One region of the Desulfosporosinus sp. Sb-LF genome, then DNA from elsewhere that is predicted to be linked to it. Evidence: riboswitches for the same ligand, from Rfam matches in the RefSeq annotation. Region 1 holds a riboswitch; each other region holds the start of a gene.
The links. Region 1 has a riboswitch for cyclic di-GMP ahead of E4K68_RS06665 (hypothetical protein). Riboswitches for the same ligand answer to the same signal wherever they lie in the genome.
Positions count from the first base shown of each region.

Region 2: another riboswitch for cyclic di-GMP. It lies ahead of E4K68_RS10725 (hypothetical protein); the one in region 1 lies ahead of E4K68_RS06665 (hypothetical protein).
Region 3: another riboswitch for cyclic di-GMP. It lies ahead of E4K68_RS04110 (methyl-accepting chemotaxis protein); the one in region 1 lies ahead of E4K68_RS06665 (hypothetical protein).

Region 1 is NZ_SPQR01000004.1:34,886-40,798, forward strand. Features, by position in the region: gene E4K68_RS06665 (hypothetical protein) at 725-1,837, opposite strand; cyclic di-GMP riboswitch class II at 1,862-1,945, opposite strand; cyclic di-GMP riboswitch class I at 2,252-2,341, opposite strand; gene E4K68_RS06670 (hypothetical protein) at 2,510-2,962, shown strand; gene E4K68_RS06675 (hypothetical protein) at 3,183-3,434, opposite strand; gene E4K68_RS06680 (hypothetical protein) at 3,496-3,693, opposite strand; gene E4K68_RS06685 (hypothetical protein) at 3,804-3,965, opposite strand; gene E4K68_RS21385 (hypothetical protein) at 3,918-4,046, shown strand; gene E4K68_RS06690 (flavin reductase family protein) at 4,539-5,102, opposite strand; gene E4K68_RS06695 (TIM barrel protein) at 5,667-5,913, opposite strand, start outside.
Region 2 is NZ_SPQR01000006.1:154,724-160,636, reverse strand. Features, by position in the region: gene E4K68_RS10735 (DUF362 domain-containing protein) at 1-22, opposite strand, end outside; gene E4K68_RS10730 (hypothetical protein) at 150-596, opposite strand; gene E4K68_RS10725 (hypothetical protein) at 1,004-2,296, opposite strand; cyclic di-GMP riboswitch class I at 2,423-2,503, opposite strand; gene E4K68_RS10720 (hypothetical protein) at 2,678-3,991, opposite strand; gene E4K68_RS10715 (lytic transglycosylase domain-containing protein) at 4,018-4,677, opposite strand; gene E4K68_RS10710 (chemotaxis protein CheW) at 4,738-5,181, opposite strand; gene E4K68_RS10705 (flagellar hook-basal body protein) at 5,199-5,913, opposite strand, start outside.
Region 3 is NZ_SPQR01000002.1:275,516-281,428, forward strand. Features, by position in the region: tRNA gene E4K68_RS04085 (tRNA-Thr) at 418-493, shown strand; tRNA gene E4K68_RS04095 (tRNA-Gly) at 1,081-1,155, opposite strand; tRNA gene E4K68_RS04100 (tRNA-Phe) at 1,168-1,243, opposite strand; tRNA gene E4K68_RS04105 (tRNA-Glu) at 1,254-1,329, opposite strand; gene E4K68_RS04110 (methyl-accepting chemotaxis protein) at 1,446-3,215, opposite strand; cyclic di-GMP riboswitch class I at 3,330-3,414, opposite strand; tRNA gene E4K68_RS04115 (tRNA-Lys) at 3,705-3,780, opposite strand; gene E4K68_RS04120 (adenylosuccinate synthase) at 3,887-5,170, opposite strand; gene purB (adenylosuccinate lyase) at 5,195-5,913, opposite strand, start outside.

The sequences.
Region 1 (5,913 bases):
TAAAAGCCAAACCTACATAAAGAGCTGGCAGTGTTTGTGCCAGCTCTTTATGTAGGTTTGGCTAGACTTTTAATAAGCCATTCTAGCTGAAGTGGGATTAACTAGGTAGTGCGGTCCATCCTTACATTTTCTTACGCCATAGCCATTTAATAATATATTTGCTCAGTGATTATATAAAATATTCATATAAAAGTAGTGCACACTCATTATCATCTCTTGCTGAAAATACCATGACAAAAATCATTTCTTTAAAATTTTAAGCATAATTAAATTATTACTGCAGATATAGCCCTTTTAATAAGGGCCTTACTATTCCCCGTTGAGTTGTAAAATGGTGGTGCTGCCACATCGAAATATTCAGCGTCATCACCTTTCAGTGACTTTGCCCTTGACATTTTTATTTTTATTTATATTTTACTATATGCTAACTTACATTTTTAGTAAACACAAATGGTTAATAAATGAGACGATAATCCTGTAAACTGTGTCCAATGGCCTATGTCCTTAATACAACCAATAAAATTTAAATGGTTATTGTTTTTTGATTGCTATTCCCTAGTTTGCTTTATTCCCTATTATTAAAATTTTGATTTTATTACAATATGCATAAAAGAATCCCTGGAATGCTTAATATATCTGCTTCCAGGGATTTTAAATGATTTTTTTAAAATTGTCGGTTCTTGAGGGGGGCAAAACTCGAGGGAATCACCCCAGATGAGAATATTTATTTGGTTACTAGTACTTTATAAGGAGTACCAGCTATAGTTACATCGACGGTTTTACTTCCAGTATTCCAATTTGGAAGACTAAAATGGATTTGCATTGTATCGCCGGTGTTAACTGGATCTCCGATATTGTAAAGAGCATAAACTTCTCCAGTTGCATCGTAACCGTTAAGTTCTGGTGTTCTTCCATTGCTGTACGTAGGAATCCAACCGCCTTTAATTATGACAGAAGCTCCATTAATTTCCTTAATAACGATAGGGGTTGGGTCTAAAATAGGTTTAGGTGCAACCGCATAACTTACGGTTTTTGAAGCGGTATTTCCTGCGTTATCTGTTGCAATAACTGTAAATGTCTTATCTCCAGGAGTGCTGATATCAATTTGCGAACCCGTTGGAAGTGTTCCTGAAGAGGTGTCAATACCTGATAAAGCGTCCGTTGCAGTCCAAGTAACTGTAGGTTGCGCATCCCCAACAGTATATGCTGTAGCAATTCCGCTTATATCAATAGTCGGGGCTGTCTCATCAACTTTAACTGTAAGAGCATCGCTATAGCCGATATTACCTGCATTATCGGTAGCTGAGCCTTTAATATCGGAGTTGATGCCTTCACTCTTTGTGACAGCATCGTCAGTCTTCGCTATACCTGATAAAGCATCGGTACCATTAAACCTTACGGTAACATCTTTGTTATACCATCCATTAGCATTAAGTTGACTAGCACTAATAGGAGTCGCTGTTACAACAGGAGCTGTCAAATCAACCCCTAATTGTTGTGTAGCAACAGCTGAAACTACTCCTTCTTGCTTCGCCTGAAGAGAAAACATATGGTCGCCTTCAGTTAGAAGGTATGACGTAGATGTTATTTTAGGGTCATAATCTGACCATACACCTTTATCTAACTTCCAAGAGGATAGAATGGCAGCAGGGCTACCGGAAGTAGTGGCTGTTTTCCACGAAACAGGTATGGTTTGGCAGTTGGTCCAGCGTTGAGCCGTAATGCTTACACTTGGCGCGGTCTTTTCCGCAGGTTTTGCTGCCATAACTGATTGAACCATTCCAGTCAATAATAATGTGGTTGATAGGGTTGCTACTAACGTTTTCTTTAATTTCATTCTTTGCACCTCTTAAATTTATTTGTTTAAGAGGGTCGGTTACACTAATAGCTCCATGTGGTCTAAGTGTCCACGTACAGACCACACTTCTCAGCTCCCCTAATTTACCGAAACCAGTCGGCGTGGAACTACGATTCTTTCGTGTGTCTAAGAGATATTCAGCTTCAAGACTGACTCTCCCTCCGACTAAGATTGGTAACCCAAGTGATTATTTGCACTTGAGGGCAAGGGTCCTTTCCCTTACCTTTTTGATTGACCATGATTGCCACAGAGTGAATCAAAAGGATTCAATTCCTACACCTTCTAAGAGTTCATCTCTCGCCTACTTTTTATCTGGGGTAATCAGCATTAGACGTCTTATCAGCCCCCTTTGTGTTTGATAATGACAAAAAAGCCGGGCTATCTAGTTATAAACTAGGTAACCCGGCTGCCATTCCCCCTTAGCAAGAGATTAGGCCCGTAGCTTTGCGTCCCCATCTTTCGATGAGTTTGCTAATCATTCTCAGTGTGTGCATTTGTATTTTACTTCAAATAGTCAAAAAAATCCATATAAACCTCTCCTTGTATTGCGACAAATTTTGCGCTTCTCTAATTCTAAAACCAAAGTTCTAAGAATAACATATGTTCGATATAAACATTTTATAAAGGAGTTAGATAAATTTTGAAAACCCCATGAAACATAAAATTGCTCGTATATTCATTGCACTCTTAATAGCTTTAGCGAATGCTCTAGTAATTCTATTCCTGCAACAAGTCCCACAAAAGCAGAGGAATCAAAACAGGTCCAAACTACCACAGTTTCGTTCCTGCCGTAAGTCAAGCTCCCACACCAACTTCAGTAGTTACGCCTACCACCGTTACTCAAACGCCATACCAGATCCTAAGCCTGCCGTTACCGCTGCCCCTACAGTCACGCCCCATGTTGTGAATTCGTCTCCCCCCAAACAAACTCTTCAAACTTTGACGGTATACATAACTAAAACTGGCAAAAAGTATTATCGAGATGGATGTCAGTACTTATCAAAGAGTAAAATCTCATTAGTCTATCGGATGCAGAAAGTTAAGGATACGGGCCATGTAGTATCTGTAATCCTCCGAAGTAAAGAGACTGGAATTGGTCGATAGCTCTTGGCCAAAATGATAATGGCTAATTTATTTTGTTAGCCTATCCAGAAAAACAAACCAGTTTTCCAAGACAGCCACCCCGGCGGGTTATCGCAAATTACTATAATACCAGTGAATTTAATGGGTTGAATGTTGCCAGAGGCTTAAGCGCTGGTGGTTACGCAGCAAATAAGCCTTTAATGAAGGAAGGTGGTGCATTCCATTTATGTAGCCAAAGTGATCATTGAAAGCATAATGGATATTTGTCCTTCAAGGTTCTAGTAATATCAAAAGCTATTTGCCTAACACTTGCAAGTACAACTCCTTTTACAGGCTTATACTCGTGGAAAACATTCAATGAATTATTTCTTGAGAGATTGACATATGCTTCATCTAAGGTAGGGTCTACATGAGCACCACCATCTTGATCGGCTAGAGATAATATCAGTGTTCTTCTATTAAACTTTATATTTCCATCAGATAAAACATTCATTCCTCCCACCATTCTGAGAAAAGAATCCAAGGATTCATTTTCCTTAATTCCTCACCATTATCTAATGGGGCAACATATTCTGTTCTTCCACACAACCGATGAAGGTTAATCCGACTTCATATTTTTTACCCATGAAACTAATGCAGCCGAATTTGTCCACTTGGTGTGACTCACAATGGAGGAAAGCATTCTTTAGTACCTCCAGGTCCGCAAAACGAAGAGCCTGATTGCCACTGCGAAAGGCTGTTTCCGAATTCATTTTGTTTTCGAAGGCTGAGTGGAGCTTGTTTTGGTAGCATTCGGTAAGTCATACTTAAAAAAGTTCGTTGAGATGGTTTAGCGTTTTTGGTTTTTCCAGCGAGGCTTTACTTATGAAAGCATCAACCACTCGGTTAAAACGCTCAATCTTTCCAGTGGCCCGGGGGAATACGGTTTAGCATAAAGAAGCCGAATACCTAATTCTGAGCAGGTTCGCGCCATCCAGTGGGTACGATATTGTTTGCCATTGTCGAAGTATACCGATTCCGGCAAACCGAACTTCTGGATGGCAACCCGGAAACAATCTTCGACGATGACCTGATCGAGCGTTGGACTCATTATTCTTTATCATGAAATTTAGTTCATTAAGGCTTTTAAGAAAACCAAAAAGCACAGTCAGAATTACTTGCCCTGTGCTATGCGTTGGGTTTACTCTTTCGTCGGAGAGTTTATTCAAACCACGTTCTATGTGGTAAACATTCTTCATATACCTGACCAATTCTATAAGTAGTTATTTCTCATAGTTATTTCTCATAGGAATTTTCTTTTCACGCTTAAATCGCCAAGCAAAGTTGTGCTTACGATAACTATATTCCGGTTTGATGGCGAAACATGTCGATAAAGTGAATTAGGGACAAAAAACACCCCCACACTTCATGAGTATAGGGGAGAACCCTGTTTACAAATATAATTGACAGTTTGCCACAGTAATGATTTCAGATTCACCCCACCCAAAACATCCCTTAACTTGCCGCAGTTCTTCTTTGCCAAGATAGTACTTCTAATACGGGTTGGAGGCGAGGTGTTCATTAGGCCCGTAGCCTACATATGGGCATCATAAATTCCTTACCCTATTTCATTGCCAATAGAAAATGCCTTGGCAATTTGTTTCCCAATAACATAGTAATTTCTACTGTCGGGGGCAAATATTAAAGGTTGTATTTGTTCTATAATCGGCTGATCTTCTTGTATGGTATCATCAATTTTAACATCCATAACCTCTCCGATAAACTGGGTGTGTAGGCCAATTTCAATAACCTGTATAATTTTACACTCTAAATTAACTGGAAATTCTCTAATATATGGGGCATCAACAGTATCACTTTTTACCGGTGTAAGACCAGTCTTAGCAAATTTATCTTCCATTTTTCCAGATACTATTCCAAAATAGTCGGCTTCTCTAACATAGTTTTCTGAAGGAATATTTATTGTGAAAGCCTTTTTGTCCATAAGGTTACCATACGTATAAGTGGCTTTGCGTAATGAAATCGCTACACAAGGCGGAGATGAGCAGCAAATACCTCCCCATGCAGCAGTCATGGCATTTGGATTGCCTTCATTATCATAGGTACATATAACCAAAACCGGTGTAGGGTAAACCAAAGTTTTGGCGCCCAAACTTTTCTTCATATTTTCACCTCTTAAATTATTGACCTAGTCTTCCTCCAGGTTTTCTTCGTTAATCGCAACAAAAATAACTAATTTTATTAGGCAATCGTTTAAACTTTATCCACATTATCCCCAAAATACACACTGATTGATATGTTATGTTCGTTCATAGCAATACAGTTCGGAGAACGGCCACCCCGGCTTAGGCTACGCCATGGACTGGATGTCTTTTTATCTAAATGTAGAGAAACTAGTAACAAAAATATACAAAAACGAACTATGTAGTAGAAATACTGGTAACCAAAATATATGCAAATGAACATGTTACGGCAGACAACAAGTCGGACGCAGGAATTTCACCACCAGCCGCCTATAGAACAGTGAATAGACCTTTCGATATAAGCGTCGTTGTCCCCCTAATTCATACGTACCCGAGATTTTCCTCGGCTTTTACCGTGACATTCAACACCGCAGCCTTTCGGACTGAAACAGCTTACGGCTGTTTATGGTTTTCCCATGATTCCTAAGCCAATAAATCCTATTTTACTCAAGATTATCACACCGTTTCGTTAAGGTCCTAAAAAGTTACTCAAAATCTTTAATCCATTCTAAAGAAGCAACTGTGCTTGGATCTGGAACATATTCCATGGCAACGGCATTAGAGTACCCAACCTCTTTTAAAGCTGCGAAAAAGGACTTGTAGTCGATCGACCCTGAGCCTGGTTGATGTCGACCCGGGTTATCTGCGATTTGAATGTGAGCAATCTTAGGCAAAGCTTCGTGGAGAACGTTTAGGATATCCTCGCCTTCACGAGCTGCATGGTAAACATCA
Region 2 (5,913 bases), on a different contig from region 1:
TAAAAAATACTTCCGAACTCAAAATAAACACTCCTCTTTCTCGATATCAAGTCATCCGATTCCCAAAACCCCTGTAATCTCCAAACTATCAGATAACCCCAATTCATAATTTGCGTTTCATACCATCTTAATATAGTAGTTTTTTCATCTTAAAGCAAACTTCCCACAAGTTCACAACGCACAACTTCTCGTCGAGTGGGGAGATACATCACTTTTACTTGATCTTCAATCTTAAGCTTGTCATAGACATTTTTGTCAACATAGAGTTGTTTTTGTTCTGTCCCGCTACGAACCACTAAAGCAAAAGCTTTGAAGCCTGAATCATAGGCTTTTTCCAGAACCGAACCCTGGATAAAACTTGGTTGAGCTAACCAATCTGGTTGAGAAAAGAATAACAGTTTTGTATAGATTCCTAAAACCCCAACCCATATAAAGGCCTTCCCAGCTAATAGGAGAAAACCCCAAGCATCGCGGGCATAACGCCAAGTCCCCACCGATTTCCAAACCAGTCGAGAAACGACAACACCCCATATCAAAAAGAGTACGACTAAATTTGGCCAGGTCGTACTCCAAAGATAACTATAGTACTCTACCATTTTTTACCTCTTTTTACTACTCTGGCTTAACGAATTGTTCTTTGCTACACTACTACACTACAGTTCGGACAAACATTAGGGCGAAAACGGCCTTCAGAGTTGCACCAAATTGGGAACATTTCCAAATTGGCGGATGATTTTGTCCTCCTTAATTAGAGTCATTATTAAGTATAGTTAATAATAACAGCATTTATAAAGATTCGCAATACTCATATTAGTTATCAAAAGAGTCTATAAGATCAAAGATTATTATTAAAAACTCTAATAATCCATGTTGTAACCAATAGGTTTTTTCCTCAAAAATGCTAAAATACTTTCGCCACTTTCTGGGAGAAGACCCCACGAAGTGGCGAATCTCGCTGTGCAACTTAAATGTCAGAGAGGGGTTGATTTTGAAATTATTTATATCACAATGAAGGTGCTGTGATGTTGCCAGCTGTCAGTGTGATCTCTGAGAAGGCGACTATTTTACCGGTTCCATCCACTTCATAAACATTTACATACTTATTTGTTGTTGCATCTACTCCGGTTAGGTCACTACCCGCTGTATACGCCTTTCCACTAGCTGTGGCTCCTAGGGCCGGCAGTGGCGTTACTTTGCTAACCACTTGTACTTTGAATGTATCTCCAGAGTTATTTGCAACTAACGTCAATTTTGTACTTCCTGCCGAAGCTCCGATATCCGCTACTGGTAAGGTAGTCAAAACAGGTGCTGCAATGTTATTGGCTGTTAGTTTAAATTCCTTGAAGGCTACGATATTACTGGTTCCATCCACTTCGTAAACGTCTATATACTTATCTACATCTACGCCGGTTATGTCATTGCCAGATGTATATATCGTGGTTCCAGTTGGAAGAGTTCCTCCAGTAACCGGCAGGGTACTAATTGCTGCAGTATTTATTAGGTATTGGAATGTATCCCCCTTTTTCAGAGGTGTTAGGGTCAATTTTGTAGTCACTGCTGCACTTCCAGGAGTTGCTGTTGCGGTTTTCACTACAGGTGCTGTAATGTTGCCGGCTGTCAGTGTGATCTCTGAGAAGGCGACTATTTTACCGGTTCCATCCACTTCATAAACATTTACATACTTATTTGTTGTTGCATCTACTCCGGTTAGGTCACTACCCGCTGTATACGCCTTTCCACTAGCTGTGGCTCCTAGGGCCGGCAGTGGCGTTACTTTGCTAACCACTTGTACTTTGAATGTATCTCCAGAGTTATTTGCAACTAACGTCAATTTTGTACTTCCTGCCGAAGCTCCGATATCCGCTACTGGTAAGGTAGTCAAAACAGGTGCTGCAATGTTATTGGCTGTTAGTTTAAATTCCTTGAAGGCTACGATATTACTGGTTCCATCCACTTCGTAAACGTCTATATACTTATCTACATCTACGCCGGTTATGTCATTGCCAGATGTATATATCGTGGTTCCAGTTGGAAGAGTTCCTCCAGTAACCGGCAGGGTACTAATTGCTGCAGTATTTATTAGGTATTGGAATGTATCCCCCTTTTTCAGAGGTGTTAGGGTCAATTTTGTAGTCACTGCTGCACTTCCAGGAGTTGCTGTTGCGGTATTTGCATCAGCCCTTTTAGAGTCAATTACTAGACTCGATATGAGCGATGTAACTAATATACCAACAACTAGACCCCAATTTAAACACGGTTTTATAAGAACTCGAAGCTTAGCATACAGTACAGTCATGTTTTCTTACCTCCTATTTTAGTAATTAAATCTCTCTGCTTCTCTACTGGTTCCTCTATTGAATTATAATGTGTAAATAATAAATCCCTTCTACGTTACCGAAGAGGGGATTCTACACTCTTGTTGTTCGGTAGCCCGGCGATCTTAGATTACCTTAGACCCGTGGCTTTGCGTCCCTATCTTTCGATAGGTTTGCTTTTTTCGGATAGGGTTATATTTGTTTGATTAACATATTATCTATATCGTAAGGTTCTCTTAGAAACTTTACACTTCCTAACAGAAGTTTCTTTAAACTTAGAACAGTGACAGTTACGTTTGATGTTGTCATTAATTATGTTAAATTAGCAAATTTGAATAGCAACAACCTCATTGCCCCTATAATTATATAGCAGACTCCATATCCAGTGAATAAACGTTTTCAGCAGAATCAATAACCTTAATCTGTAATTTTTTCCCTATTAGAGCACTTGGTAATTTCGCAACAAATTTTCCATTTTTATCAGGTTTAGAAGTTGTGAGTAAAAATGGAGTTGCTGGGACCGTGTCATAGATATATACTATGGCATCACTGTTAACACTTCCATCTATTTCTTTCGTTGTCGCATCAATACCATTTAATCCGCCTGACCCATCGTCCTTCACAGACTTAGACTCATCAAGCAGAAGTCCCAGTTTATTTATGGGGTCTTCTAGATTGATGGTCTCCAATGGAGTAGCCATTTGACCTGCCGTTACGGTTAATTTATAGCTGTGTTTCTTATATTGAGGTCCATTTCCATCAACCAATAATGTGTAACTACCAGTGGGCAAATAAACCTTAAATTCCCCATTTATATCCGTTGTTGTTGTCCATGTTGTAGTGGTATTCGATACTTTTACAGGTATACCCCATGTTTCTTCTGTTAGACTGGCCCTGTTAGTACTTCCTCCGATAGAACCTGATTTCCCGCCATCTACTCCAGCTTTAGATGGAATAACTAAACTTACAGTCTTTACCGTTACAGTTGGTGTTGCTGTTGTTCCAGTCGTTGGAATTTTAATAGCGGGCACTTTAATAGTGGGTATTTTTATAGATCGAGTATTCATCACACCATTATCAACGCTGAACAAATTCAGAGAATAATCGCCATCAGCATAAATAATAAAAGTATACTTCCCTGTTAACAAATCGCTTGAAAACGGACCAATGCGGTCGCCACTTGGCCCTTGAAGGGATAGTTTTCCTGCAAGATCAGGTGTAACAGAGGGTTTGACATCGTAAGTAACTGTGACTACAAGATTTACGCTAGAGGTAAAGGCGGAAGGTACTATCACTGAGAATGGAACAATAATCGTCTCACTAAGTTGCCCACTAACCTCGGACATAACGCCTTCCGTAATATATAAGTTATAATCCCCCCCCGAATAGGCTTTAGACGGCGTCACAGTTACAGAGAGACCATCGGGGGATAGTTTAATCGTTGTTGCGACCTTGGTTTGTTTGCTATCAGTGACGTAAACAGTATCGCTACTCACACTCGTACTCAAGAGTGGGGCATTAAACGAAATCGTCCAAACCTTATTAACATCTGTTGTTGTAATAGCCGGCCATATCTTAAAACCCGTGGTAGAAGTAGCCGCAAACACCGACGATACGGATAGAAATAACAAAGTGATTACTAAAAGTATAGCAATCCACCAGGTTTTCTTAACCACGATTCCATCCTTCCTTGCTGTGAATTCTAAGCTTCCCAATTTTTTCGATTCAACTCTGCCATAATCTTCTGCACATAGTCCTGAGTTTCCTTATATGGTGGAACCCCCTGGTATTTATCAACTGCTCCCGGTCCGGCATTATAAGCTGCTAAAGTCATCGGAACATCTCCCTGAAAACGGTCTAGTAAGTCCTTTAAGAAATGTGTTCCCCCATCCAGGTTTTGTTTCGCGTCGTAGGCGTTCTGTACTCCATATGAAGCTGCCGTCCCTGGCATTAACTGCATTAAGCCCATAGCACCAGCCGGTGACGTTACATTAGAATTAAACCCTGATTCTGCTTTGACGACCTGCTGAATCAGGGTCGGATCAACCCCGTATTTTTGGGCCATCGAATAAATAACATTTTCAAGAGAACCAACGTTTTCACCCTTAGCCTGGGGAACAGAGGCTAAATGATATCCCTTAACCTGGGCTGTGCTAGACAAACCTTTCAATTGACTGGTTAACCCCTGGGAAGCATTCGTCCCTCCTCCAAGGGCTGCTTGAAGTAAGGCAGCGAAAAGTTGCGAACTTGAATTGCCCATTCCTCCAGCTTCAGACGACCCAGTTTGATCATTTTGAGCCGTCTGCCAAGACGTATTCATTTGTTGAAATTGCAATAGTAGTAACATCTGAGCGGCATTCATTCGAACAAGCCTCCTTTCACTGTCCCTAAATCAGTAGCCAAAAGCGCAAGAACTCTACCTTTAAGTTAGTCGACTCAGTCCCTGAATCTCGTTGCTTTCTAGAATCTGTTCCGGAATGAGCTGAATAATAATTCGATCAGGGAGATTGACAATTCCGCCAATAAAGGGGGCGGTAACCAGCGGTGGGGGGGGAGCAATATTCTCTAAAATGCGAACCTCCCGAACTTGGTCGACAGCAAAACCTACTTGATTTCCATGAACCTCAGTGATTAAAGCAAAGGTATTCTGATTTTCCGGTGAGACAGAACTATCGCCTATCCCAAACCGCACATGTAAATCAATCAGAGGGATCGCCTTACCCCGTAGGTTAATTAGACCACGCACGTAAGCAGGAGCTTGTGGAATCGTACGCACCTCTCCTAGACAGGTAATTTCCCGAACCACTTCGATGGGCATCGCGTACTCTTCTTGACCTAAGGTGAAAATGACGACTTGAACTGCCAAATTGACCACTTCCCTTGCTAAATCTTCCCGACCTCATTGACAGCCTTTCCTAACATCTCGTCTTGGGTCTGAATCATTCTTTGATTGGCTTCGTAAGCTTTCATGACGGTTATCATTTGAACCATTTGTCCAGAAAGATCGACGTTGGAAGTTTCAATGGATCCCTGAAGAAGTTGAGCGGTAGTCGAAACTTGAACCGGTTGAGAAGCGCCATACAAAGATTGTCCTTGACGTCTTAGAGCATCTACAGGAATTTCTACAACACGTAGGACATCAACAAGCCGTCCTCCATCCATAATGGTGCCATCTGACCTAACATCAAAGTTGGAGCTCAGTGGGCCTATAGGGCCTTTTTCGCCCAGCAGCGCATATCCATCAGGAGTAGTAAGCATCCCGTTGCCGTCTTTCAGGAAATGTCCATTACGCGTATATCGCTCTCCTTCCGGAGTCTGAACAACAAAGTATCCGGGTGACGTCAACGCCAAGTCCGTTTTAAGGCCCGTCGTCTGTAAAGATCCCTGAAGATTGGACAGTGTAATACGGTCTACACCAATCCCCGTCCCCAGCCCACCAATCTGTACAGCTTCAGAAGCCTGATTTCCTCCCATGCGTTCAATCAATAATGAGGGAAAAGAAATATTACTGGCAAGTTGTTCTTTATAGCCAGGAGTCTTCGCATTCGAAACATTATCCCCGATAACTTCGCTTTGAGTTTGGGTGGCCAACATACCT
Region 3 (5,913 bases), on a different contig from region 1:
ACCATCATCTGCTGTACTGTAATAATCTAAACCCGTTACCATTCAGTGACCTTTGTATGGAGAATCTGTGAATCTTATTAGGCGAGTGAGCAAACGAACAATGTTTAAAGGAAAGACGCCTAAGTTAAAAGCGTCAACCTTTTTCTTTATGGTGAGCTCCGTAATTGAAAGCTAGCACTGATACCAAGCTGAGTATATACGGAATTGCAAATTTCAAACTGGCACCCACTCTCTTCTAGTTTTGGTTAATTATAAATTTTTTCAATTTTTTTAACAATATCCAAATGACTTATTCTAATAGGACTTTGGTCCTGCTACACATAATAGGCCTCTTGCTCAATACCTTTAATTACCAGATATTTAACCCTTGACCATGACTATTAGTTTTGTTAAAATAAAACCTGTCCAATAACGCGTGCCGACGTAGCTCAATTGGTAGAGCAACTGATTTGTAATCAGTAGGTTGCGGGTTCGAGTCCCATCGTTGGCTCCACACAGATTTAATCACTTTTAGCCATGTTGCATAGCAAATGATTTAAAGAATAATAAGACAGGTAAACAACTGTCTCATTATTCTTTAAATCGGAGGTTATGTAATGTGGCTAAAATTCGTTTAATGACTAAAACAGCACAATCGGCTTCAGCAAAAATGGAAGTCCATGCAGAAAAGGAATATTGCACCGACCTCTATCAACACAGCACTAAGACATACGAGGGAAGTCTTAAATTACTGGGTACTGGCTGTAAACTATCTACTCTCACAAGCGTTAGGATAGGCGATATGGACTGGGAAAATGAACTGATAGCTTATATACATACCAAGAATAAGAAGGCACAATACGCACCAATATCAAGGCAGTTGGTAGTTTCATTAAAGGAAGCAGGCTGTGGTTTGATTTATCAAGAGAAGGTCGAGGCCACTACGAAGGATAGACCAGAATTACAGCGACTACTCGAAGATTTACAAACTGGTGACACTGTGATTGTCAAGGAGTTAACAAGGGTATCACGGTTCTTATTAAAAACAATGGAAATAATAACAAAAAGCACCGCAATTCTTTGCAGTGCCTACATTTCATATGGAGCGGACGACGAGATTCGAACTCGCGATCCTCGGCTTGGGAAGCCAATGCTCTACCGCTGAGCCACGTCCGCTTGATATAACAGTGGTGCCTCAGGACGGAATCGAACCGCCGACACGAGGATTTTCAGTCCTCTGCTCTACCGACTGAGCTACCGAGGCATAATTGTAATGGTGACCCGTACGGGATTCGAACCCGTGTAACCGCCGTGAAAGGGCGGTGTCTTAGACCGCTTGACCAACGGGCCATGTTCAATGTTTAGGGTATTTCCAAACCTTGCTCACAAATATGAATTTTACAGGAAAGGTTGTCTTCTGTCAAGTACTCTTTGAGTCTTTAATAAATATTTTTTTATTTCTGTATCTAAATATTAAATTTCTTTATGGTTTCCTGCAACTCTTCTGCCAATTGAGCCAGAACCTGACTGGAAGAGGCAATTTCCTCAACCGATGCTGATTGTTCCTCCGTTGCAGCAGACACAGACTGTGTCTGTCCTGTAATGTTTCGACTAGTGTCATGAATATCAGCCACAGATGAGACTATTCTTGCGCTCCCCGCGGCCATTTGTTGAATCTCCTCTGAGATTTCCCCTACTTGCGTCGAAACATTATTAACCAAGGCAGTAATTTCATTGAATGCTTGGCCTGCTGTCTCAGCGACCATCGTCCCGAGTTTAACCTGATGCGTTCCCTCGTTGATCGATAAGACCGCTTTCTGTGTGTCTTGTTGAATGACGTGAATCAGTGAGGCAATTTGTTGTGAGGCTTCTTGCGATTGTTCTGCCAATTTACGGACTTCATCCGCTACAACAGCAAAACCCCTCCCTTGCTCCCCTGCTCGTGCAGCCTCAATTGCGGCGTTTAAAGCGAGCAGATTCGTCTGGGAAGCAATGGCTGATATGGTATCTACGATCTGTCCAATTTCCTTAGAACGTTCCCCTAGATTCAAAACCACCTCTGCTGATCCTGTCACTGTTTTTTCAATATTAATCATTTGCTGAATGGTTTTATCAATCGCCTGACTCCCTGCTACAGCTGAAAGGGCCGTGTCTTCGGAGGATTTAACGGCAACTTTGGCGTTCTCTAGCATTTGCTGTATCCCTGCTGACATTTGCTGCACAATTGCAGATGTCTCATCAACTGCATTAAGTTGTCTTTCTGCCCCTAGGGAGACTTCCATAATAGCCATAGCCACCTGTTGGGAGGCCTTTGCAGATTCTTCTGCTCCGGAACTTAGATGTTGCGATGATGCTGCAACTTGAGTTGAGGATGATGACACTTGTTGAACAAGATTTACTAGGTTATCTGTCATGGTTCTAAAAGCTCTACCAAGTTGACCTAGCTCATCTTTTGAGTTATTTTTGAGGTTACCAACTTTTAAATTACCTCTAGCTATTTCTTCAGCATTCTCAGCAATCTCAGTAATCTGTTTTGAAATCTTATTACTTAAAAAAGTGCCTAAGATAAGAGAAAATCCAAAAGCGAATAGAATGGATACTATGGTATAGATGATACTGATCTTACCCTTTTGTTTATAATCCAATTGTTTCTCATAGACAAGTTTATTAATATCATCAACCCAGTTTCCTGTTCCGATCACCCAATTATAGGGTTGAAACAATAATGTATAACTTCTTTTAGGCAAGGCTTCAGTTTGATTTGGTTTAGCAAAGGTATAGTCTGTATAACCGCCACCTGCTTGAGTACCATGAGTAATAAATTCCTGAACAAAAAATTTACCCTGACTGTCCTTGCCATCAAATCGTGACTTGCCTTCAGAGGTATCTCTTCCTAGAAGGACGACATTCATTCCGTCAGTCGTGTCAATCCAGAAATAGTTATCTTTATCAAATCTTAAATTTCTAACTAGATCAGCCGCTTTCTTTTTGGCTTCTTCTGGAGTTAACTCTCCATTTTTTTGACGGTTGTAAGTGTCTTGAACCAAACTATAAGCGGTTTGTACCTCGAGTTTAATCGTTCGATCAAATTGCTCATATAAAGTATTTCGATATTGAGTTACATTAGCTTGTTCCGTCGCGATTACATTATAAATGTTATACCCACCGAGAATCAGACCCATGATAAATGCAGTAGTCAATAACAGAAGAATCACTCGATGTTTTATTTTAGTCATACTCCCATCTCCCTTCCAAATACATCAAATTTATTGCACCTCTGATAGTAATATTATGAATTAAAACAAAAAATAAAGTCGCCACCCAGAGTAGGCATGGCGACAGAATTCCTAATTGGTATCCCGGCTATCATCACCCTATCGTGGAAGACCCGTAGCTTTGCGTCCTCAGCTTTTACTGAGTTTGCCCTTATCAAGATCCTTATGTAATTGTCGAATAATAGTATGAACATATAAATTCATCAGAAAGGTAATAGTTTTCTAATTTTTCCATTCTGTAATCGAACTATAACACATGTATCCGTAATTTAAAATACTTTTTTAACACATTCTCAACAAATTTCGTGTTAATAATTCAGATAATTCCATTATCTCCTCACTCACCATGCACCCCAAAAAATATAAGACAGTATTAAACGTTACGTCTAATACTGCCTTATCACCCATTACTATTGTAGTGCAACAAACAGGTACACACACATTTAAAACTGGTGAGCCATCCGCGACTCGAACGCGGGACACCCTGATTAAAAGTCAGGTGCTCTACCGACTGAGCTAATGGCTCAAGTAACTGTACCACGAATTAAAATATTACACGAAAACATCCTAATTGTCAAGATAGTTATTCTGAATTTATCTTAAATTGTAGATAAAGCGTATTTTATTAGAGCCTAAAAGATCTCGCCACGCACAATGGTCTGTTCTCGCCCTGGACCAATTGCGACCAACGTTGCTGGAACCCCAGTCAGCTCTTCAATCCTGAGGATGTAATTTTGAGCAGCCTGAGGTAGATCCTCAAACCGACGAACCTGAGTAATGTCTTCTTGCCAACCAGGCATTTCCTCATAGACAGGTTGACATTGTTTGAAGATCTTTTGACTCTGAGGGAATTCACGAATGATCTCTTCATTGGCTCTATATCCAACGCAGATCTTCAGCGTTTCAAGCCCCGTAAGGACATCAAGTTTTGTAACCGCAAAATCAGAGATTCCGCTTACTCGAACAGCATATCGAGCAATGACCGCATCGAACCAGCCACAACGACGCGCTCGGCCCGTCGTTGTTCCAAATTCATGGCCATTCTTCCGCATTTCTTCCCCTGTCTCATCCAGAAGTTCTGTAGGGAAAGGGCCTTCTCCGACACGAGTAGTATACGCTTTAATGACTCCGACTACTCGATTAATTCGAGTAGGTCCAATGCCTGCGCCAACACACGCTCCTCCAGCAATCGGATTAGAAGACGTAACATAGGGATATGTTCCATGATCAATATCCAGTAAAGTCCCCTGCGCACCTTCAAAGAGTACTTTCTCCCCCGCACGAATGCTTTTATCGATGGTCAATGAACCGTCCGTCACCATCGAACGAATTTGGTCGGCGTAACCCTGGTATTCTTCATAGATGTCTTCGAATTCAAGGGCTTTCTGACCGTAAACTTTAACAAACAAGTTATTTTTCTCCACCAAATTACAACGAAGTTTTTCAGCGAACTCATCTTTGTCCAAGAGATCAATGATCCGAATTCCAATTCGTGACGCCTTATCCATGTAAGAAGGGCCAATACCTCGTTTTGTCGTACCAATTTTATGTTCCCCACGAGCTTCTTCTTCCAAACCGTCAAGCACCCTGTGATAAGGCATAATCACATGGGCATTGCTACTAATCAGCAGTTTACCCGTCTTAATGCCCCGATTGGCAAGGTAACTGAGTTCCTCCAGTAAAACCTTCGGATCGATCACAACGCCATTACCTATGACACAGGTCTTGTCTGAATATAGGATTCCCGATGGAATTAGGTGAAGCTTAAACTCTTCTCCATGAGCAACAACCGTATGACCCGCATTATTTCCACCTTGATACCGAACAATTACATTTGCCTTTTCGGCTAGGAAGTCCGTAATCTTACCCTTTCCCTCGTCTCCCCACTGAGAACCAATTAACACAACAGCTGCCATATTACTATTCCCCCCATCTTTCTATCAACCTTCTAAGCCGAGTCGGCGAAAAATGTCATCCACGTGAAGGAGATGATATTTCAAATCGAACAGACCTTGGATTTCTTCTTTAGCTAAATAGTTTAAAACCCGTGCATCTGCTGAAACGACTTCGATGAAGTCTTGACCATTATCCCAGGCTTGAAACGCATCCTGTTGAACCCATGCATAGGCTTCTTCTCTCATACATCCATGTTCAACTAAGGCTAAAAGAACTCTCTGAGAAGACGTCAGTCCAAACGTTTTTTGTAGATTTCGTTTCATCTGATCCTCACGGATCTTGAGCCCAGAAATCACCCGAGTCATCTGACGGAGCATATGATCCAAGAGAATGCAACTGTCTGGAAGTATTATTCGTTCCACAGAGGAATGGGTCATATCCCGTTCGTGCCAAAGCGCCATATTCTCCATTGCAGCTAGTGCATTGCCCCTCAGAAGCCTGGACATTCCGCTCACCTGTTCAGATACGATCGGATTACGCTTATGTGGCATCGCAGAGGAACCCTTCTGCCCTTCAGCAAAGGGTTCCTCAACTTCAAGAATATCCGTTCGTTGCAAATTTCGAATCTCTGTGGCTATTTTCTCCAGCGAACCACCGATTAATGCCAGAGTAGTTACAAAATGAGCATGTCTATCCCGTTGCAATATTTGATTACTGACTAAAGCAGTCTTTAATCCCAAGTGATGACAGACCGCCTCTTCAA